Regions from separate parts of the Streptomyces sp. NPDC003016 genome, predicted to be linked through region 2. Evidence: riboswitches for the same ligand, from Rfam matches in the RefSeq annotation. Region 2 holds a riboswitch; the other holds the start of a gene.
The links. A riboswitch is a leader RNA that binds a small molecule or an ion and turns the genes downstream of it on or off. The one in region 2 is predicted to bind glycine.
Positions count from the first base shown of each region.

Region 1: linked by a shared signal. The riboswitch ahead of gcvP (aminomethyl-transferring glycine dehydrogenase) and the one ahead of gcvT (glycine cleavage system aminomethyltransferase GcvT) in region 2 are both predicted to bind glycine.

Region 1 is NZ_JBSFTV010000049.1:6,359-14,711, forward strand. Features, by position in the region: gene ACWDZ4_RS30550 (FHA domain-containing protein) at 1-223, shown strand, start outside; gene ftsR (transcriptional regulator FtsR) at 241-984, shown strand; gene ACWDZ4_RS30560 (bifunctional nuclease family protein) at 1,038-1,511, shown strand; gene ACWDZ4_RS30565 (MerR family transcriptional regulator) at 1,679-2,299, shown strand; gene ACWDZ4_RS30570 (DNA polymerase IV) at 2,368-3,810, shown strand; gene ACWDZ4_RS30575 (PRC-barrel domain-containing protein) at 3,738-4,103, opposite strand; glycine riboswitch at 4,218-4,314, shown strand; gene gcvP (aminomethyl-transferring glycine dehydrogenase) at 4,550-7,435, shown strand; gene ACWDZ4_RS30585 (DUF5999 family protein) at 7,551-7,748, opposite strand; gene ACWDZ4_RS30590 (hypothetical protein) at 8,093-8,353, opposite strand, start outside.
Region 2 is NZ_JBSFTV010000008.1:50,253-58,605, forward strand. Features, by position in the region: gene ACWDZ4_RS08875 (serine hydrolase domain-containing protein) at 1-70, opposite strand, end outside; gene ACWDZ4_RS08880 (TerD family protein) at 237-812, opposite strand; gene ACWDZ4_RS08885 (GNAT family N-acetyltransferase) at 956-1,411, opposite strand; gene ACWDZ4_RS08890 (L-serine ammonia-lyase) at 1,582-2,949, opposite strand; gene glyA (serine hydroxymethyltransferase) at 3,090-4,352, opposite strand; gene gcvH (glycine cleavage system protein GcvH) at 4,372-4,752, opposite strand; gene gcvT (glycine cleavage system aminomethyltransferase GcvT) at 4,811-5,926, opposite strand; glycine riboswitch at 5,967-6,066, opposite strand; glycine riboswitch at 6,067-6,185, opposite strand; gene ACWDZ4_RS08910 (AAA family ATPase) at 6,356-7,096, shown strand; gene ACWDZ4_RS08915 (enhanced serine sensitivity protein SseB) at 7,107-7,880, shown strand; gene ACWDZ4_RS08920 (enhanced serine sensitivity protein SseB C-terminal domain-containing protein) at 7,952-8,353, shown strand, end outside.

The DNA.
Region 1 (8,353 bases), on a different contig from region 2:
GCACCCGCAGAGCGACATCTTCCTCGACGACGTGACTGTCTCGCGGCGCCACGTGGAGTTCCGTCGGGGTGCTGACGGCGGGTTCACCGTCTCGGATGTCGGCAGTCTCAACGGCACCTACGTCAATCGCGAGCGGATCGACTCGGTTCCGCTGTCGAACGGCGACGAGGTGCAGATCGGTAAGTACCGACTGGTCTTCTACGCGAGCCAGCGGGCCATCTGACCCGTACGGGAAGGTCCATGCTGCGAACACTGACGGGCGGTGCCGGAGACGGCACCGCCACCGCAGGCGATCGGCTGGTGAGCATCGGCACCGTGCTGAACCTGTTGCGCGACGAGTTTCCCGAGGTCACCATCTCCAAGATTCGTTTCCTGGAGACCGAGGGGCTTGTCGAACCGCAGCGGACGCCCTCCGGCTACCGCAAATTCAGCCAGAACGACATCGAGCGGCTGGCCCAGGTGCTGCGTATGCAGCGCGATTACTATCTTCCGCTCAAGGTCATTCGCGAGCATCTCGAAGCGCTGGAGCGCGGTGAGCAGGTGCAGCTCCCGCCTGCCGGCGGGCCGCGTGACGTGCGCGAGGGCTCGCCGGAGGGCGAGGCCGAGCGCCCGGCCACAGTGCGGATCGGCCGCGCGGAGTTCCTGGCCGCAGCCGAGGTCGGCGAGGAGGAGCTCGAGGAGTGGGAGTCGTATGGTCTGATCTCGTCCCTGCCGGGCGGTGGGTACGACGCCGACGCCGTCACGGTGGCCAAGCTCGTCGCCGACCTGGGACGGTTCGGTCTGGAGCCGCGGCATTTGCGATCGGTGAAAGCGGCGGCAGAACGGGAGGCCGGCCTGGTGGAGCAGGTCGTCGCGCCCCTGCGTCGGCACCGGAATCCGCAGACCAGAGCGCATGCGGAGGCCACGACCAAGGAGCTCGCGGAGTTGTCCGTCAGGCTCCATTCGGCCCTCATCCAGGCGGCTCTCGGCGTACGGCTGCACTGAGCATGGGGGAGCCCGACTACCCAAACCTGCCAGGCACGTCCTAGGGTTGCTGTGTGAACGAGCTCGACGTCGTAGGTGTCCGGGTGGAAATGCCCTCGAACCAACCGATCGTGCTCCTGCGTGAAGTGGGAGGCGATCGGTACCTCCCCATCTGGATCGGGCCGGGGGAGGCGACCGCGATCGCCTTTGCCCAGCAGGGGATGGCCCCTGCCAGGCCGCTGACCCATGATCTCTTCAAGGATGTACTCGAAGCGGTCGGCCAGGAGCTCACCGAAGTCCGCATCACCGACCTGCGGGAAGGGGTCTTCTACGCTGAACTGGTCTTTGCCAGTGGAGTCGAGGTCAGTGCGAGGCCTTCGGACGCCATAGCGCTGGCGCTGCGCACCGGAACGCCGATCTACGGCAGTGACGGTGTGCTGGACGACGCGGGCATCGCGATCCCCGACGAGCAGGAGGACGAGGTGGAGAAGTTCCGTGAGTTCCTCGACCAGATCTCTCCCGAGGACTTCGGGACCAACAGCCAGTGAGCCGTGCACCAGGGGCTGTCCGCGCATTCGAGTAGCCTTTCCCTGGAGTGGGGCACGGGAAACCACTCTCAGGGTGATTATCACTCGGCGTGCCGAGTGTGGCGATCGTTGACGCACCCCGGGTGACTGCCTACCGTCGACAGGGCAGGTCAAGGACGGAGGTCGGCGTGAGAAGCAGCGGCGACGGTACGGTGGCGGGCGGGCCGTATCCGCTTCACGGCAGTGCGGTCGGCCCTCTGGCGGGGCGGCAGAGCGTGACGTCGGCCATGGGCGGGACAGCGGCGGCCGACAGCACGGACAGCGTCGGATACCGGGGGCCGACCGCCTGTGCGGCGGCTGGGATCACGTACCGGCAGCTTGACTACTGGGCGCGCACGGGGCTGGTCGAGCCGAGCGTGCGGCCCGCTTACGGGTCGGGTACACAGCGTCTCTACAGCTTCCGCGACGTCGTCGTCCTCAAGATCGTCAAGCGGTTCCTGGACACCGGTGTCGCACTGCAGAACATCCGGGCCGCCGTCCAGCACCTGCGGGCCCGCGGGTTTCAGGATCTCGAGCGGATGACGCTCATGAGCGACGGCGCGACGGTGTACGAGTGCTCGTCGCCCGACGAGGTCGTCGAACTCCTCCAGGGCGGGCAGGGCGTGTTCGGGATCGCCGTGGGCGTGGTCTGGCGGGACGTGGAGAGTGCGCTGTCCCAGTTGCACGGCGAGCGCGTCGACACGGGCGAGACGCTGGTGGGCCACAACCCCACCGACGAACTCGCCCGGCGCCGCAACAAGGCGGTCTGACGGGCGGTCCGGCCCCCTGCCGTGCTGCCGGCCGCCGATTGTCAGTGCCGTACGGCAGCATCGGTGGTGTGAGAGCCGCGCCCACCATCCTGCATCTCGACATGGATGCCTTCTACGCCGCCGCAGAGCAGGCGGCGAAGCCGAGTCTGCGCGGAAAGCCGGTGGTGGTCGGCGGCATCGGGACCCGCGGGGTCGTCGCCACCGCCTCGTACGAGGCCAGGCGCTTCGGGGTGCATTCCGCGATGCCGGTGGCCCAGGCCCGTCGGCTGTGCCCGAACGCCGCCTATCTGATGCCGCGCTTCTCCCTCTACCGTTCCGTGAGCGAACAGGTCATGGAGCTCCTCGGCCGGCTCTCCCCGCTGGTGGAGCCGCTGAGTCTCGACGAGGCCTTCGTCGATCTGGAGGCGGGCGGGGTGGCCGACGATTCGGCTTCCGCCCGCAGGGCCGGAGAGCGGCTGCGGGCGGACATCCGGGCGGTCACGGGGCTCACGGGGTCCGTGGGGCTCGCGGGCTCCAAGATGCTCGCGAAGATCGCGTCGGAGCAGGCCAAGCCGGACGGGCTGACGCTGATAGAGCCGGGCACCGAGCGCGAGCTGCTGGGGCCGATGCCCGTACGGACACTGCCGGGGGTCGGGCCCGCCACCGGGGAGCACCTTCGGCGGGCGGGGATGACGGCCGTCGTCGACCTGGTGGAAGCGGGCGAGGACGAGCTCGTACGGCTGCTGGGGAAGGCGCACGGGGTCTCGCTGTACCGGATGGCCGTCGGGCACGACGACCGGCCCGTGGTGGCCGAGCGGGACGCGAAATCGGTGTCGGTCGAGGACACCTTCGAGGTGGACCTGCACGACCGGGTCAGGATCAGGACTGAAGTGGTCCGGCTGTCCGACCGGTGTGTGCAGCGGTTGCGGGCGGCCGGGCGCTCGGGCAGGACGGTGGTCCTCAAGGTGCGGAGGTACGACTTCTCGACGCTGACGCGTTCCGAGACGCTGCGGGGGCCGACGGACGACCCCGCAGTGGTGCGCGAGGCCGCAGGACGGCTGCTGGAGTCGGTGGACACCACGGGCGGGGTGCGGCTGCTCGGGGTGGGGGTCACCGGGCTCGCCGACTTCACGCAGGAAGACCTTTTCGCCCAGGCGGCCGGTGAGCGGGCGCAGGCGGAGTCGCAGTCGGCGGAAGAAGCCGTGCAGACGGACCCGGGCGGCGGCGGGGTGCTGGCGGCGCCGGTGCCCGAGCCGCCGCCGGAGCGCCGGTGGCTGGCCGGGCAGGACGTGCGGCACGTCGCGTACGGAGCGGGATGGGTGCAGGGCAGCGGGGTCGGACGGGTCACCGTGCGGTTCGAGGAGCCGACGTCGGCGCCCGGGCGGGTGCGGACCTTCAAGGTGGACGATCCGGATCTGGTGCCGTCGGATCCGCTCCCGCTGGTGAGGGCGGCCGGGGATCAGGCGGGGTCGTCACCGGCCAGCCGGCCGAAGTCCCGGCCGGGGGCGGGGGAGGAGATGTCGAGCCCGTAGTGGTGGTAGAGCTGGAGTTCCTGCTCGGGGGAGAGGTGGCGGCCGACGCCGAAGTCCGGGGCGTCCTTGATCAGCGAGCGGTCGTAGGGGACGCGGAGGGAGTCGTTCACGACCGTGCTGGGCTCCAGGGGGACGAAGGCGTCGCGGCCGAAGAGGCCGGTGCGTACGGCTGCCCATTCGGGTTCCCCCGTGGCGTCGTCGAGGTACACCTCGTCCACCGTTCCGATCTTGGTGCCATTGCGGTCGAACGCCTTCCGGCCGATCAGACTGCGCGGATCGATGTCGGTCTGCACGGTCCCTCCAACTGATCGCAGCTGCTCCGTAGACCCTACGAAAGGCCACAACTGTGGACTCGGCCACTCGAGGGATCTGTGACGAGGCCCGCTGGTAGGCTGGCAAATGGCTGCTGACCCCGTGCGGGAGAGTCGCCGGTGAACATGCCGGGGACGCCGAAGGAGCAAATCCTCCCCGGAATCTCTCAGGCCCCCGTACCGCACGGACGAGGTCACTCTGGAAAGCAGGGCGGGCGTCGGGCGGGCATGTGCTGGAGAGCAGCACAGCACCTGTCGCGGCTCCCTTCCTCACCGACGGTGAAAGCCGGAACGACCTTCGACGTCAGCGATGTCCGTACGGTCTTCCGGTGAAGCTCTCAGGTTGAGATGACAGAGGGGGAGGCCGTCCGGGCACCCGTGCCGTGGTGCCCCTCGCAGGTCGCGTCAGACCAGGAGGCCTTCCGCAGATGACCGCACACCGCATTCCGCTCTCGCAGCTCGAGCGTGGCATCCCCTTCGAGCAGCGCCACATCGGGCCCGATGCCGGAGCTCAGGCCAAGATGCTCGCCCAGGTCGGGTACGGCTCGCTCGACGAGCTGACCGCGGCCGCGGTGCCGGACGCCATCAAGAGCGCCGAGGCGCTCGGGCTGCCCGACGCCCGCACCGAGGCCGAGGTCCTGGCCGAGCTGCGTACGCTCGCGGACCGCAACCAGGTGCTCGCCCCGATGATCGGGCTCGGCTACTACGGCACCTTCACGCCGCCGGTGATCCTGCGCAACGTCATGGAGAACCCGGCCTGGTACACGGCGTACACGCCCTACCAGCCGGAGATCTCGCAGGGCCGGCTGGAGGCGCTGCTCAACTTCCAGACGATGGTCGCCGATCTGACCGGTCTGCCGACCTCGGGCGCCTCCCTGCTCGACGAGGGCACCGCGGCCGCCGAGGCCGTGGCGCTCTCGCGCCGCGTCGGCAAGGTCAAGAACGGCGTCTTCCTGATCGACTCCGACACGCTGCCGCAGACCGTGGCCGTCATCCGGACGCGTGCGGAGCCGACCGGTGTCGACGTCGTCGTCGCCGATCTGTCCGGAGGCATTCCGGCCGAGGTCGCCGGGCGCGGTGTCTTCGGCGTGCTGCTTCAGTACCCGGGCGCCTCGGGCGCCGTACGGGACATCCAGCCCGTCATCGAGCAGGCGCACGAGCTCGGTGCGATCGTCACCGTCGCCGCCGACCTGCTGGCGCTGACGCTGCTGACCTCGCCCGGCGAGCTCGGCGCGGACATCGCGGTGGGCACCACCCAGCGCTTCGGTGTGCCGATGGGCTTCGGCGGCCCGCACGCCGGGTTCATGGCCGTACGTGAGAAGTTCGCGCGCAGCCTGCCGGGGCGGCTCGTCGGTGTCTCCGTCGACGCCGACGGCAACAAGGCGTACCGGCTGGCGCTCCAGACGCGGGAACAGCACATCCGCCGGGAGAAGGCCACCAGCAACATCTGCACGGCGCAGGTGCTGCTCGCCGTCATGGCCGGCATGTACGCCGTCTACCACGGGCCCGACGGGCTGCGCGGCATCGCGCGCCGCACGCACCGGTACGCGACGCTGCTCGCCGAGGGTCTGCGGGCCGGCGGGGTCGAGGTCGTGCACGGCTCGTACTTCGACACGCTGACCGCGCGGGTCCCGGGCAGGGCGGCCGAGGTCGTCGCCGCGGCCCGTGAGGGCGGGGTCAACCTGTACCTGGTCGATGCCGACCACGTCTCCTTCGCCTGCGACGAGACGACGGCCCGCGCGCAGGTCGCCGCGGTCTGGTCGGCCTTCGGGGTCGACGCCGACATCGAGGCGCTCGACGCGAAGACGGCCGACGCGCTGCCCGAGGGGCTGCTGCGGAGCGACGAGGTCCTCACGCACCCCGTCTTCCACCAGCACCGTTCCGAGACCGCGATGCTGCGCTACCTGCGCAGGCTCGCCGACCGCGACTACGCGCTCGACCGCGGCATGATCCCGCTCGGCTCCTGCACGATGAAGCTGAACGCGACCACCGAGATGGAGCCGGTCACCTGGCCGGAGTTCGGGGCGGTCCACCCCTTCGCGCCGGTCGAGCAGGCGCAGGGGTACCTGACGCTCATCCGGGAGCTGGAGGAGCGGCTGGCCGAGGTCACCGGGTACGACGCGGTGTCGATCCAGCCGAACGCCGGTTCACAGGGCGAGCTGGCAGGGCTGCTGGCGGTACGGGCGTACCACCGGGCCAATGGCGACGAGCAGCGCACGGTGTGCCTGATCCCGTCGTCCGCGCACGGGACCAACGCGGCGAGCGCGGTCATGGCCGGCATGAAGGTCGTCGTGGTCAAGACCCGCGAGGACGGTGAGGTCGACGTCGAGGACCTGCACGCCAAGATCGAGCAGTACCGCGACGAGCTGTCGGTGCTGATGATCACCTACCCGTCCACGCACGGGGTGTTCGAGGAACACGTCGCCGACATCTGCGCGACGGTGCACGAGGCCGGCGGTCAGGTCTATGTCGACGGCGCCAACCTCAACGCGCTGGTCGGACTCGCCAAGCCGGGCAAGTTCGGTGGGGACGTGTCCCACCTGAACCTGCACAAGACCTTCTGCATCCCGCACGGCGGCGGCGGCCCCGGCGTCGGTCCGGTCGGCGTACGGGCCCACCTGGCGCCGTACCTGCCGAACCACCCGCTCCAGCCGACGGCCGGTCCGGAGACGGGCGTGGGGCCCATCTCGGCCGCTCCGTGGGGCTCGGCGGGCATTCTGCCGATCTCGTGGGCGTACGTCCGCCTGATGGGCGGCGAGGGGCTCAAGCGCGCCACGCAGGTCGCCGTGCTCGCGGCGAACTACATCGCCAAGCGGCTGGAGCCGCACTACCCCGTGCTCTACACCGGCCCCAACGGGCTGGTGGCGCACGAGGCCATCGTCGACCTGCGGCCGCTGTCGAAGGCGACGGGCGTCAGCGTGGACGACATCGCCAAGCGCCTCATCGACTACGGCTTCCATGCGCCGACCATGTCGTTCCCGGTGGCGGGGACGCTGATGATCGAGCCGACCGAGAGCGAGGACCTGGCGGAGATCGACCGGTTCTGCGACACGATGATCGCCATTCGCGGCGAGATCGAGAAGGTCGCGTCGGGCGAGTGGCCCGCGGACGACAACCCGCTGCGCAACGCGCCGCACACGGCGGCCGCGCTGGGCGGCGAGTGGGAGCACGCGTACAGCCGTGAGGTGGCGGTCTTCCCGGCCGGGGTCTCGGCCTCGGACAAGTACTGGCCGCCGGTGCGCCGGATCGACGGCGCGTTCGGTGACCGCAACCTCGTCTGCTCGTGCCCGCCGCTGGACGCGTACGACAACTGACGGACGCGGGGACGGCGCAGAGGCGCCGATGTGCGTCGGGGCCGGTCCGGAGGATTTCTCCGGACCGGCCCCTCCGTCGTACCGCGCTACGGCCGTACTCGGCGTACGGGCCGGGCTACGCGGCCTTGACGACGTCCAGCGGGCGGTGCGGGGCGATGATCTGGCCGTCCGGCAGCAGTTCGCCGGTGTCCTCGAAGACGAGAACTCCGTTGCACAGCAGGCTCCAGCCCTGCTCCGGATGGTGTGCCACGAGACGGGCGGCTTCCCGATCGGCGGATTCGGCGGTCGGGCAGGCTGGTTGGTGCTGGCACATGGAAGGGTTCTTTCGCTGCGTTGTGGTGAGTGTCCTGCGGCTCGATGCGGTGCTCATGGCCGCCCCCCGTATCAATCGGTCCGGTCCCAGTGTTGCCCTACGGACGTCGATCCGCAGGGATTTCACGACAGCTCTCCTCACTGATTGATGACGCGTCACCCGTGCGGGCGGTTCAGCTCAACCGGGGCGTATTTTCGGGTGGTTCGGGGTGGCCGGTACGGGCTAGTCCGGACGGGTCGGCATGGGTCAGTACTGTGCCCCGTGCCGGAGCGGGCACGGGGCACAGGGGACGTGAAGGGCGTCGCGAGGAGCTTGTGAGGGCTGGTCGCGCTGTCGCGCTGTCGTCAGGCGGACTGGCTGAGGAGCGGGGTGGCCGCCGGTGGTGCGAGCCGGTGGGTCAGCAGCGGCAGCAGGTCGGCGACCCGGTGCGGGCGGTGCGAGGCGATGCCGGGCGGCGCGGGCGCCAGGGGCACGAGCAGGTCCGTCGGCAGCGGCATCGTGTCGGAGGCGTCGGTGTGGGTTTCGGGGCCGTCGTGCAGCCACAGGGTGAGCATGTAGAGCTCCGGCACGGACAGCAGGCGGGGCTGGTAGCGCGTCGTCATCGC
Region 2 (8,353 bases):
ACCGGTCGTCGCAGTGGCCGTGGATCTGCGGTACGGACGGGGGCTGGGGGTGGGACACGGGCTGGTTCATCGGGCCCTCCAGGCGGCAGTCGGCTTCCCCGGTTTCCGGATTTCCGGGTTTCCGGGTTCCAGGAACGGACCGTACCGACTGGTCGGACTGGCGGGAAGGAGGCGTACCCGCCGGACCGGGCTGTCCGGGCCGGACCTGCCGGCGCGGACAGCCCTGCGGCGGCGTATCAGATGTTGACGCCGAAGTCCGTCGCGATGCCGCGCAGGCCCGAGGCGTACCCCTGGCCGACGGCACGGAACTTCCACTCCGCGCCGTTGCGGTACAGCTCGCCGAAGACCATGGCGGTCTCGGTCGAGGCGTCCTCCGAGAGGTCGTAACGAGCGAGCTCGTTGTTGTCCGCCTGGTTGACGACCCGGATGAAGGCGTTGCGCACCTGGCCGAAGCTCTGGCCACGGCTCTCGCCCTCGTGGATCGACACCGGGAAGACGATCTTGTCGACCTCGGCGGGAACCGTCGAGAGGCTGACCTTGATCTGCTCGTCGTCGCCCTCGCCCTCACCGGTGAGGTTGTCACCGGTGTGCTCCACGGAGCCGTCGGGGCTCTTGAGGTTGTTGAAGAAGACGAAGTGCTGGTCCGAGACGACCTTGTTGCTGACATCGAGCAGCAGGGCGCTGGCGTCGAGGTCGAAGTCGGTCCCGGTCGTGCTGCGTACGTCCCAGCCCAGGCCCACCATGACAGCGGTCAGGCCGGGGGCCTCCTTGGAGAGTGAGACGTTGCCGCCCTTGGAGAGACTGACACCCATGAAGATCCCTGCTCAATCCGGCGCGGGCCGCGCCCTTTGACGATCTCTTTGCCCATCCCGCCAACGGTTGTGCGGCCCGCTCGGTTCCCGGGAGTCCTCCGAATGGCCGCGCGACCGGAACGGAACCCGCCCGCCGGAAGGTGTCAGCCGACCGGAATGGTGAGTTCCGGGCGATCCCACATCACCGCGGGCGGGTTGGCGGGCTCGGTTCCGGTCCGCTCACCGCCCACACTGAGGTAGAACCCCTCGGCGGGCGGGTGCGCGACCACGCGCACGCGGCCGGCCCCCGCGTCGCGCGCCTCACCGAGCATGTGCGCGACGAGCAGGCGGCCGATGCCCAGCCCCTGGGCGGAGTCGGCGACGAACATCAGGTCGAGCTCCGGCGGGTCGAGCACGAGGGCGTAGAACCCGAGGACCCGGTCGTCGGGGCCGACGGCCACGAAGACCCGGTGCGCCTCGATGTAGTCGGGCCCGACCCGGTACCCGGCGACCATCGGGGCGTACGGACCCTCGTAGGCGCGGGAAGACCGCACCAGCGTGGTGAGCCGCTTCCCGTCCCGTGCGGTGGCCCGCCGGACGTGCGTAATACGTGAGGGCATGAAGAAAGTATTACTCGCCCTCGCCCTCGTCCTCGCACCCCGCACCGGCCGGCGCACGGCCACGGCGGAACCCGAGGACGGGAGCCCTTGATCAGACGCTGCCCCTTCAGACGCTGCCCCTTCAGGTGCCGCCCCTTCAGGTCAGGCGCCGCCGCTTCGGGCGCTGTCCCTCAGCACTCGATGATGTTCACCGCCAGACCGCCGCGCGCGGTCTCCTTGTACTTCACCGACATGTCCGCGCCGGTCTCCTTCATGGTCTTGATGACCTTGTCCAGGGAGACCTTGTGGCTGCCGTCGCCCCGCATCGCCATCTTCGCCGCCGTGACGGCCTTGACCGCCGCCATGCCGTTGCGCTCGATGCACGGGATCTGGACCAGGCCGCCGACCGGGTCGCAGGTCAGGCCCAGGTTGTGCTCCATACCGATCTCGGCCGCGTTCTCGACCTGCTCGGGGGTGCCGCCGAGGACCTCGGCCAGCGCGCCGGCCGCCATCGAGCAGGCGGAGCCGACCTCGCCCTGGCAGCCGACCTCGGCGCCGGAGATCGAGGCGTTCTCCTTGAAGAGCATGCCGATCGCGCCCGCGGAGAGCAGGAAGCGGACCACGCCCTCCTCGTCCGCGCCCGGTACGAAGTTCATGTAGTAGTGCAGGACGGCCGGGATGATGCCGGCGGCGCCGTTGGTCGGGGCGGTGACGACGCGGCCGCCCGCGGCGTTCTCCTCGTTGACCGCCATCGCGTAGAGCGTGATCCACTCCATCGACAGGGCCAGCGGGTCGCCCTCGGAGCGCAGCTTGCGGGCGGTGTTCGCGGCGCGCCGGCGCACCTTCAGGCCGCCGGGCAGAATGCCCTCCTGGGACATGCCGCGCGCGACGCAGTCCTGCATGGCCCGCCAGATCTCCAGCAGCCCCTCGCGGATCTCCGGCTCCGTCCGCCAGGCCTTCTCGTTCTCCAGCATCAGCGCGGAGATCGACAGCCCGGTCTCCCCGGCCAGCCGCAGCAGCTCGTCACCCGTCCGGAAGGGGTACTTCAGCACGGTGTCGTCGAGTTTGATCCGGTCCTCGCCGACCGCGTCCTCGTCGACGACGAAGCCGCCGCCCACCGAGTAGTACGTCTTCTCCAGCAGCGGCGCGCCCTGGGCGTCGTACGCCCACAGGGTCATGCCGTTGGCGTGGTACGGGAGGGCCTTGCGGCGGTGCAGGACCAGGTCCTCGTCGAAGTCGAAACCGATCTCGTGCACACCGAGCAGATTGATGCGCCCGCCCGCCCTGATCCGCTCGACCCGGTCGTCGGCGGTCTCGACGTCGACCGTGCGCGGGGACTCCCCCTCCAGGCCGAGCAGTACGGCCTTCGGGGTGCCGTGGCCGTGACCGGTCGCGCCGAGGGAGCCGAACAGCTCGGCGCGTATCGCGGTGGTGTGGGCCATCAGGCCGTCGTTCTTGAGGCGCCCCGCGAAGAGCCGGGCGGCGCGCATCGGCCCGACCGTATGAGAGCTGGAGGGGCCGATGCCGATCGAGAACAGGTCGAAGACCGAGATGGCCACGGGGGAACTCCTAAGGGTGGGTAGACGCCGCTGTCTGCCGGGGTGGTGCAGATGATCAATGGCGGGTACAAGGTGCGGGGCACCGCACTCACTGTTCAGTGTGCGCGGTGCCCCGGCATTCCAGTCTGTGTCGTACGTAACTACTTCAGACCAGGGTAAAGCGGGTGCTTGCCGGCCAGGGCGGTCACCCGGGCGGACAGGGCCTCGGCGTCGTACGACGGCTTCAGCGCCTCGGCGATGATGTCCGCGACCTCGGCGAAGTCCTCGGCCTGGAAACCGCGGGTGGCCAGGGCCGGCGTACCGATCCGCAGACCCGAGGTGACCATCGGGGGCCGGGGGTCGTTCGGGATGGCGTTGCGGTTGACCGTGATGCCGAGGCCGTGGAGACGGTCCTCGGCCTGCTGGCCGTCGAGCTCGGAGTTCCGCAGGTCGACCAGGACCAGGTGGACGTCCGTGCCGCCGGTGAGGACGGACACGCCGTGCTCGGTGACGTCCGGCTGCACCAGGCGCTCGGCCAGGATGCGGGCGCCGTCCAGGGTGCGCTGCTGGCGCTCCTTGAACTCTTCGGAGGCGGCGACCTTGAAGGAGACCGCCTTCGCCGCGATGACGTGCTCCAGCGGACCGCCCTGCTGGCCGGGGAAGACCGCGGAGTTGATCTTCTTGGCGAGCTCGGCGGTGGAGAGGATGACTCCGCCGCGCGGGCCGCCGAGGGTCTTGTGCGTGGTCGTGGTGACGACGTGGGCGTGCGGCACCGGGTTCGGGTGCAGGCCCGCGGCCACCAGCCCGGCGAAGTGCGCCATGTCGACCATGAGGTACGCGCCGACCTCGTCCGCGATGCGGCGGAAGGCGGCGAAGTCCAGCCGGCGCGGGTACGCGGACCAGCCGGCCACGATCAGCTTGGGCTTCGACTCCTTGGCGAGGCGCTCGACCTCGGCCATGTCGACCTCACCGGTGGCGTCGTCCACGTGGTACGCGACCACGTTGTAGAGCTTGCCGGAGAAGTTGATCTTCATGCCGTGGGTCAGGTGACCGCCGTGGGCCAGGTTCAGGCCCATGATCGTGTCACCGGGCTTGAGCAGCGCGAACATCGCCGCCGCGTTGGCCTGGGCGCCCGAGTGCGGCTGTACGTTCGCGTGCTCGGCGCCGAAGAGCGCCTTGACGCGGTCGATGGCGATCTGCTCGACGACGTCGACGTGCTCGCAGCCGCCGTAGTAGCGGCGGCCCGGGTAGCCCTCGGCGTACTTGTTGGTGAGGACGGAGCCCTGGGCCTCCATGACCGCGACCGGAGCGAAGTTCTCCGAGGCGATCATTTCGAGGGTGGACTGCTGGCGGAGCAGCTCGGCGTCGACGGCGGCGGCGACGTCCGGGTCGAGCTCATGGAGGGGAGTGTTGAGAAGCGTCATCACGGTCCCGTTCGAGGTCTTAGTTGCCGGAGGAGAAGGCGTCGTACTCGTCGGCGGAGAGCAGGTCGGCCGGCTCCTCCGCGACGCGCACCTTGAAGAGCCAGCCGCCCTCGAAGGGGGCGGAGTTCACCAGCGCCGGGTCGTCCACGACGTCCTGGTTGGCCTCGACGATCTCGCCGGTGACCGGGGAGTACAGGTCGCTGACGGACTTCGTCGACTCCAGCTCGCCGCAGGACTCGCCCGCGGTCACCGTGTCGCCGACCGCCGGGAGCTGGGCGTACACGACGTCACCGAGCGCGTTGGCCGCGAACTCCGTGATGCCGACCGTCGCGACGCCGTCCTCGGCGGTCGACAGCCACTCGTGCTCCTTGCTGTAACGCAGCTGCTGGGGGTTGCTCATGACCTGAATTCTCCTGTACGCGGGGGAGTGCTGGTGAACGGGAAGGTTGTGCGGGGGGTCACTTCCGGCGCTTGTAGAACGGCAGCGCGACGACCTCGTACGGCTCATGCGTGCCGCGGATGTCGACGCCGACGCCGGGGGTGCCGGGCGCCGCGTGCGCGGCGTCGACGTACGCCATGGCGATCGGCCTGCCCAGCGTCGGGGACGGGGCGCCCGAGGTGACCTCGCCGACGACCTTGCCGTCGGCGACCACGGAGAAGCCGGCGCGCGGGACGCGGCGGCCCTCGGCGACCAGGCCGACCAGCTTGCGCGGGGGCGCGGTCTCGGCGCGCTCGGCGGCGGCCTCCAGGGCGGCGCGGCCGACGAAGTCGCCCTCCTTCTCGAACTTCACGACCCGGCCCAGGCCCGCGTCGAAGGGGGTCAGCGCGGTGGTCAGCTCGTGCCCGTACAGCGGCATGCCCGCTTCGAGGCGCAGGGTGTCGCGGCAGGAGAGGCCGGCGGGGACGAGGCCGGCGTCCTTGCCCGCGTCCGTCAGCGCCTGCCACAGCTGCTCGGCGTCGGCCGGCGCGACGAAGAGCTCGAAGCCGTCCTCGCCGGTGTAGCCGGTACGGGCGATGAGGGCGGGGACGCCGGCGACGGTGCCGGGCAGACCGGCGTAGTACTTCAGCCCGTCGAGGTCGGCGTCGGTGACGGACTTCAGGATGCCGGGGGACTCGGGGCCCTGGACGGCGATCAGGGCGTACGCGTCACGGTCGTCCCGTACGACGGCGTCGAACCCGGCGGCGCGCTCGGTGATCGCGTCGAGGACGGTCTGGGCGTTCCCTGCATTGGCGACGACCATGTATTCGGTCTCACCGAGCCGGTAGACGATCAGGTCGTCGAGGATTCCGCCGTCCTCCTGGCAGATCATCGTGTAGCGGGCGCGGCCGGGGCCGATCGTGCCGATGTTGCCGACGAGCGCGTGGTCGAGGGCGTTCACGGCCTGGGGGCCGGTGACGGTGATCTCGCCCATGTGGGAGAGGTCGAAGAGGCCCGCGCGGGTCCGTACGGCGTTGTGCTCGTCGCGCTCGCTGGCGTACCGCAGCGGCATGTCCCAGCCCGCGAAGTCGGTCATGGTCGCGCCCAGCGAACGGTGAGTTGCGTCGAGGGCGGTGTGGCGGGGGGCATTGCTCATGTGTGGGGCTCCCAGGGCAGGGCATGACAGGTGAGGACAATCCTCCCCATCTGTCATCGGAACCTGAGAGGTTCACCGGGAGAGTCCCGGCTTGCACCTTGGGTGGAGCCGCGACATGGCGGCCCGCTTTTCAGATCTGCCTCGCCCGCGCGGTACGGGGCCTGAGAGATTCAAGGGAGGGACTTGCTCCTTCGGCGTCCTGGGCACCGGGCACTCCTGGAGTGCTTCTGCGTGCTTCGGACTCTCCCGCGCGGATTCAAGCGGCCGGTATGGAGTTGGCGGGCACATCATTGCACGCATCCTCCGGTGGCGGGACGGCCGGGCAGTACCTGGACACAGCGGCAAATCACTTGTGACGCATTACCTTTTCTTTACACTTCTTGGGCAAGGGTGGGGAAAAGGGCGGGGACACCTGACAGGGGGAGTGCGATGACGTTGCAGCGGCCCGGTGCGTACGTGACGACCGCGGGCACCACGCACGGCGCGGTGCCCGCACCACAGGGCGTGCCGGCCAGGGAGACCACCCGCCGGCCGGTGCCCACCGTCCGCGACCTGCGCGAACGCGCCGGGCGCAGCCCGCGCACGCTGGCCTTCGCGGCCGGCGACGTCGTGGTCGTCTCGGGGCTGCCCGGCAGCGGCAAGAGCACCCTGATCCGGCGTGCGGCGACGGCGGGGACGCACCGCATCGACTCGCAGGACGTCCGCGAGCGGTGGGAGGCGCGCATGCCGCGCCTGCTGCCGTACGCCCTCTACCGCCCCCTCGTACGGGCCGCCCACTACGCCGGGCTGCGGCGGGCCCTGCGCTCCGGCGGGAGCGTCGTGGTCCACGACTGCGGCACGCTCGCCTGGGTACGGCGCTGGCTGGCGCGCGACGCCCGCCGGCGGGGCGTCGCCCTGCACCTGGTGCTGCTCGACGTGACGCCGCAGGTGGCGCGGGCCGGCCAGGAGGAGCGGGGCCGCGGGGTCTCGGGCTACGCGTTCGCCCGGCACCGGCGGGCGGTGGGCCGGCTGGTCCGGGACGCGGAGGGCGGCCGGCTCCCCGCCGGGTGCGCGTCGGCGGTGCTGCTGGACCGGGACGCGGCGGGGGCGCTGACGGGGATCGACTTCCCGGCCGGGACGGAGCTCCGGTTACGGGAACAGCCCCGCGGGGTGCCGCCGGCGCCGCGTTAGGGTCGTGCCCGTGGACTACCCAGACTTCCCCCTGCCCGCCCACCCGCACGGCGGAGGCGGCTGGCCCGGCAACGAACTCGAAGAAGTGCTGGCCGCCTCGGTCGGCGCCCCCGCCGCGGGCGCCCGCATCGTCGAGGTGCTGGGGCGCAGCCAGGTGTGGGTGCCGCTGCCGAACGGCGGCGGGCCCGACTCCCCGAGCCTCGACCTGCCCACCCTGGACCTCCACGGCGAGGCGTACGTCCCCGTGTACAGCTCCGAGGAGCAGCTGCGCCGGTGCGCCGGGCCCCACATGTCCTTCACCGTGGCGCCCGCCCGCGAGTTCGCCCGCGGCCTGCCCCCGCAGCTCGGCATCGCCGTGAACCCGGACGGCGTGGTCGGGGTGCCGCTGCCGCCGCCCGCCGTCGCCGAGCTCTGCCGGGCCGGCCGTACGCCGCTGGACGGGCCGGCCACCGGGGGCAGGGTGCGGCTCTTCGAGCCGGACTGGCAGCAGGAGCCGGTCGACTTCCTCTCCGCCGCGGCCGGCGAGTTCGAGGAGAGCGGTGTGGTGGTGACCGCCCGCAGGGCGCTCGCCAGCATCGAGGGCGGGTCCCCGACACTGTTCGTCGGCGTACAGCTGGCGGCCCGGGAGGGCGCCGGCCCGAACGCCCCGATGGACGCGCTCGGCCGGGCGCTCGGCCGGGTCCAGGTGCCCTGGCCGGTCAACCTGCTCCTGCTGGACGTGGCGCAGGACCCGGTCGCGGGCTGGATGCTGGAGAAGGTGCGGCCCTTCTACACGCGCGCCTGACTCGTGCTCTGTGTCGGTGCTGCCGCTTAAGCTGGTGCAACACGGTGGATCGAAGAGGGGCGGGACCCAGGGTGAGCGCGTCAGGCACTGCGGCGGCCGGGCAGGTCGAGCACATGCTGCGCCAGGTGACACCCGGGCGGTACGACGCGTACGAGGCGCTGCTGCGCGCCCTCGCCGACCCGGCCGGCGGCCGGGTCTGGATGCTGCTCTGGCACGGCCAGGCGGGCTCCCCCGACGCCCAGTACGGAAACATGGAGGTCGACGGGCTCGGTTACGCGCCGTGCGTCACCTCCGCCCAGGAGCTCGCCGCGAGCGGCTGGAGCCGGGCGTACGAAGTGGTCACGGGCCAGGACGTCGCCCGCGCGCTCTTCCCCGACCGCTGGGGCATCTGGCTGAACCCGCACGCTCCCGGCGGCGGCGTCGGCATCCCGTGGCTCGATCTGCGGCGTATCGCCACCGGGCTCGACCGGATG